DNA from 2 places in the Sulfitobacter sp. R18_1 genome. Region 1 is predicted to be linked to the other one. Evidence: riboswitches for the same ligand, from Rfam matches in the RefSeq annotation. Region 1 holds a riboswitch; the other holds the start of a gene.
The links. A riboswitch is a leader RNA that binds a small molecule or an ion and turns the genes downstream of it on or off. The one in region 1 is predicted to bind cobalamin.
Positions count from the first base shown of each region.

Region 2: another riboswitch for cobalamin. It lies ahead of J7392_RS06320 (CbtB-domain containing protein); the one in region 1 lies ahead of J7392_RS23585 (DUF1636 domain-containing protein).

Region 1 is NZ_JAGHRG010000022.1:2,366-4,814, forward strand. It holds gene J7392_RS23575 (ABC transporter substrate-binding protein) at 1-260, opposite strand, end outside; gene J7392_RS23580 (ABC transporter ATP-binding protein) at 275-1,057, opposite strand; gene J7392_RS23585 (DUF1636 domain-containing protein) at 1,054-1,461, opposite strand; cobalamin riboswitch at 1,582-1,797, opposite strand; gene J7392_RS23590 (GTP-binding protein) at 1,823-2,449, opposite strand, start outside.
Region 2 is NZ_JAGHRG010000002.1:219,445-221,893, reverse strand. It holds gene J7392_RS06325 (PAS domain-containing protein) at 1-913, opposite strand, end outside; cobalamin riboswitch at 1,079-1,296, shown strand; gene J7392_RS06320 (CbtB-domain containing protein) at 1,330-1,500, shown strand; gene J7392_RS06315 (CbtA family protein) at 1,714-2,397, shown strand; gene J7392_RS06310 (hypothetical protein) at 2,409-2,449, shown strand, end outside.

The sequences.
Region 1 (2,449 bases):
GACGACAGTTCCGGCAGCGCCGCGACACCTGCGGTCATTTCTTGGTCCAGTTTGTTCCAGCCCGAGATGCCGGTATAGCCCACCATGCGGTCTGCAAGGCCGAGCACGAGCATCATCTCCAGCAGGTTTACATCATTGGCGACCGCGGCTTGAGGCGGGTGATCGAAGTTGACTTCGCGGTCGCAGCTTTGAACGGTAGTCTGGGCGAAGGCCAATCCGGCGATCATCAGGGCGGCGAGGGTGGTGAACGTGAGTTTCATAGGAGTTTTCCGTTTCAATTTGGAAGGGCAAAAGAGAAATGCGCCGCGCCGCTGGGGGTGAGCCGCTCGCGCTGCGCGTCGACGCGAAATGTTTTTGACACGAGATCATCGGTCAAAACCGTATTTGGCGGGCCGAAGCCCTGCGGATAGCCGTCTTTCAGCACCAGCACCTCGTCACAGATGCCATCGGCCATATTGAGATCATGAAGCGAGACGACGATGGTCATGTTCAAACCGCGGATCAGGGACACGATCTCGAGCTGGTGGCGTATATCGAGGTGGTTGGTCGGTTCATCCAGAACCAAGACCTGCGGCTCCTGCGCCAAGGCGCGGGCGACCATGACGCGCTGCCTTTCGCCGCCCGAAAGGGTGCCGACATCGCGGTGGGCGAGGGGGTGCAGGCTGAGCCGGTCCAAGACGCGGTCGATGATCTGCTCGTCCTTCCGGCTTGATGACGAAAACGCCGCGCGATGAGGCGTGCGGCCAAGGCGGACGATCTCCAAGACCGTCAGCCCAAAAGACGGCGTCTGTTCTTGCAAGACGGCGGCGATGCGCCTAGCGGCGGCACGGGCGGAGAGGGACCAGATATTATGCCCGCCCACATGGATCGACCCCGTCTGGGGCGGTTGAAAACGGTAGAGCAGGCGTAAGAGGGTGGATTTGCCCGCGCCATTCGGCCCCAACACACCCAGAACGCCACCCGCAGCGACGGTGAAAGACGTAGGATGCAAAACCGGCTGGCCCGATTTTCCCGGCGCCCAGCTTACATCCTTTACCGCAAGATCGGCGGCTCTCATGAGGCGCGCAGGTGGCTGGGTTTCAGCTCGATCATCGCCGCGGGCACCCGCGCAAGGGTGGATTTGCGCAGTTTGCCGGGGCGGTCCAGCGAAGAGCACCAGCCGTCATTCAATGTGGCATAGTGTTGGGCGAAGGCCACAAGGTCGTCGATGTCTTCGTCAGGGTCGATGTCGCCGAAGAGGTAGGTCGCCTTTTTGCTGGCGTGATAGGCCACCGTGCAGGGGCGATCGCAGCCCGCCATACAGGCCACGCCCGCGACCTCGAAATCCTCGGGGATCGCCGCGCCGGCTGCCGCGATTGCGGCGCTCAGCTTCTGGATCAGGTCAACGCCCGGGCGGCAATCCGTGCCTTTGTGTTTGCATGAGGTGCAAACCGTAATCCTGTGGTTTTGATGCGTATCCATGTCGCCCTCCGCGAACGCGCGGGGGATCGAGCAGCCATGTTCTACAGCAGGGGAGTTTCCCTGTCGCCATCATGTTCTCCTAACCAGACACCCCGTCTGGGTTGAGTTGCAATTACGGCCCCTCTCGGTGCCGGTGATGGCAGGTCTCCTGACTCGCGGATCGACGCTCGCCCGAACCTTCCCAAGCCTTAAGCTCAGTGGTTTTTGCCGGGGTCACTCACCGCTCACAGTTGCGGGGGCAGTTACGGTTTCGGCGCGCGTTTCTTGCCTTACCGTATTCCCTTTTCATTCCAGACGCCGCTGCGGCGGCTGGAAACCATCGCCATGATCTGTGGGCGAAGAGCCATGCCGGGTCAAGCTGCTATCCCGCCTGTCGCGCCGGCCCATCGCGCCGGGCGCGCAGCATATCGAGGCTCCGGTTCAGTTCGGGGTTGGTTATGTCGCGGGCGATGACGACGATGCGGGACTGCCGGTCGTCCTTTGGCCAGTCGCGCAGGGGGACGGGCGGATCGAAAAGATGCTGCACCCCGTGAAAGACAAAGGGCGTGGGGACATCTTCCAGATGCACGATGCCTTTGACGCGCAAAAGATCGGACCCGCGCAGCCTGACCAGCGTGTCGAGCCAAAGGTCGAAAGCCTCGGCCGGGATCGGTGCGTCTAGAACGATAGAGGCCGACCCGATCCGCGCATCATGTTGGTGGGTTTGCATCATGGGGGCGGATGCCGTGGGCGCGGCGAAGCCCGAGAGGTTGTCAAACGGATCCGCCGCTTGGACGGGCGTGAGCCATTCCATAACGTTGCCCGCATCGACCGCCCGCCGCATACCGCTGAGCCCCCAGAGCGATGCGACCGGGATAAGCCCGCGTTCGGCCTTGATGATGCGCGCCGTTTGATTGAGGTCGCGCAGCCTGCCTTCAAAGGCGGCGAGCGCTTGCTGGGTCACCAAGTCGGATTTGCTGAGCACCAGCAAGTCGGCCATCGCCACCTG
Region 2 (2,449 bases), on a different contig from region 1:
AGGACTGGATGATCCGCGAGCCGCTGTTGCGCGGAGATTTGATGACTTCCGGCCCGCCGGTTTCGCGCCAGACAAACCGCAGGCGCGCAGGCTCCTGAAGGATGGTGATATCCAGCGATACCCGCCCGGTATCGGAACTGAGCGAGCCGTGTTTCACCGCATTCGTCGCCAGCTCGTGCAAGGCCAGCGTCAGGGGGGAAACGAGGCGGTGCGAGATCAGCGGATTCGCCCCGGTGAGGTTGATCTGATCCTCGGTGGCCGAGGTATAGGCCCGCATGATCGGCCCCATCAGCGTCTCGAAATCCACCTCATGCTGGTCGCTGCGGCCAATCGTGTCGAAATGCGCCGCGCCCAAGGCGGCAAGCCGCTCGATCACCTTATCGGCAAAGGCCGCCGGGGTCGGCTCCTCACGGGCGGTCAGGCGGACCATGGCGGTCATGACGTTGACGATATTACGTAGCCGGTGCAGCAATTCGTCATCGGCCAGTTGCCGGTGCTCCCGCTCCACCCGGCGGCGTTCGGAAACGTCGAGTTGCGAGCCGAAGAAGTAGATCAGATTGCCGTCTTCGTCATTGATCGGCCCCAGTTGTAGGGCGTTCAGGAAGCGGCTGCCATCCTTGCGGTAGTTCACGATCTCAACCGTGTCGACCCGGCGGGCCAGTAGGATTTCGCGTACCGCATCGACGCTTTCGCGCGTGGTTTCCGGGCCTTGCAGGAAGCGGCAGTTCTGGCCCACGATCTCATCCAAGCCATAGCCGGTGAGATCGGTGAAAGCGTCATTCACATAGACGATGGGATTGTCCGGCAGGGTCGGGTCGGTGATGCACAGCGGCAAGCGGGCATAGCGCACGACCTTGCCTAGAACGTCTTCGGTCAGGGTCTGCCGAGCGGCGGAGACCGTGTTGTCGTTCATGAATTTCCGCCCTCTGATCGAAACTGGCCGTCAATGTGCCCTGCACGTGGCTTTTGGGTCAACCCGCATACTGGGGGTTGGGCCATGTTTATCTACTAAATGCTGTATGCGCCATACGGTTCCGCGAGGTTCGATAAATGCGGCTTGTCAGGAAGGGCCGAAAATGCGTAATTGAGGGCGCTTGGTGTCCCGAAAAGCGCCTTTGAGTGTGGGACCGAAAAGGGAATTCAGTAAGGGGTCGCCCGACCCTGAAGCCGAAGCCGCCCCCGCGACTGTAAGCGGTAAGCCAATGCCCCTCGTGCCACTTGTCCTTTCGGACGGGGAAGGCGGGCAAAGGCCACGACCCGCGAGCCAGGAGACCTGCCAGGCAAATGAAACGCTAGATTCCGTCGGGTGTGACGGTAAGGAGATTGAAGATGACGACGATGATTAAGACCGCCGGTGCCACGCGCAGCAAACTCGTACCGGCGCTGTTTGCCGCCGTATTGGGTGTGGCTCTGATGGCGCTGACCGGCCATGTGCAGGCCGCAGCACTGCATGATGCCGCCCATGACGTGCGCCACGCGACAGGCTTTCCCTGCCACTAAGCGCCGCGTTCGGTATCACAGGGGTCCGGGCTGCCATGCCGCAGTCCGGCTGTCTTTGATTCTGGTTTTCTTTCCATGCCCGCCTCTTGCCGTTTTGCCTGCGTCTGCCTTTCACCGTGTGGGCAGGGCTTTGGCGCATCTTGAGGCTGGCTGATGGCTCGGCCCGCACTTGGCGCGGCGCCGGGTGTCATTTCGCACCCAAGGATCATTGCGATGTTTTCACGTTTTCTGACTTCCGCCCTGTTCGCCGGGGCCTCTGCCGGCCTGTTGACCGGCCTGCTGCAACTCTATTTCGTGCAGCCCGTGCTGCTTCATGCCGAGCTTTATGAGACCGGCGCGCTGGTGCATTTCGGGGCCGACCCCGTCAGCGCGCATCCCGATTTGCCCGGTTTCGATGCCGTCCGTGATGGGTTGAGCCTGATCTTCACCATGCTGACCTATACCGCCTATGCGCTGATCCTTCTGGCCGCGATGAGCCTTGGTGAAGAGCGCGGCGCGGTGATTGATGGCCGCTGGGGCATCCTTTGGGGTGTCGCCGGGTTCGTGGCCTTCCACCTCGCGCCGGGGTTCAGCCTTGCGCCCGAAGTGCCCGGTGTGGCCGCCGCAGACATCACCGCGCGGCAGATCTGGTGGTTCGCCACCGCCGGGGCGGCGCTGGTGGCGCTATGGCTGCTGGCATTTGGCAAGGGGTGGGGCGCGTGGATCGGGGCGGCGGTTCTGCTGATGGCCCCCCATGTCATCGGCGCACCCGAACCCGAGAGCTTCAGCGGCCCGGTGCCGACCGAGATCGGCGCGCTTTTCGCCGCGCGTGCGCTTGGCATCGGCTTGGCCGCCTGGGTGTTGCTGGGCGGTTTCGCCGGGTTCTTTTGGCAACGTGAAGGCGCGCAGAACGCCTGAGGGAGGTAGAAATGGACAGATCACTGGCGCTATTCGCCATTGGATTGGTCTT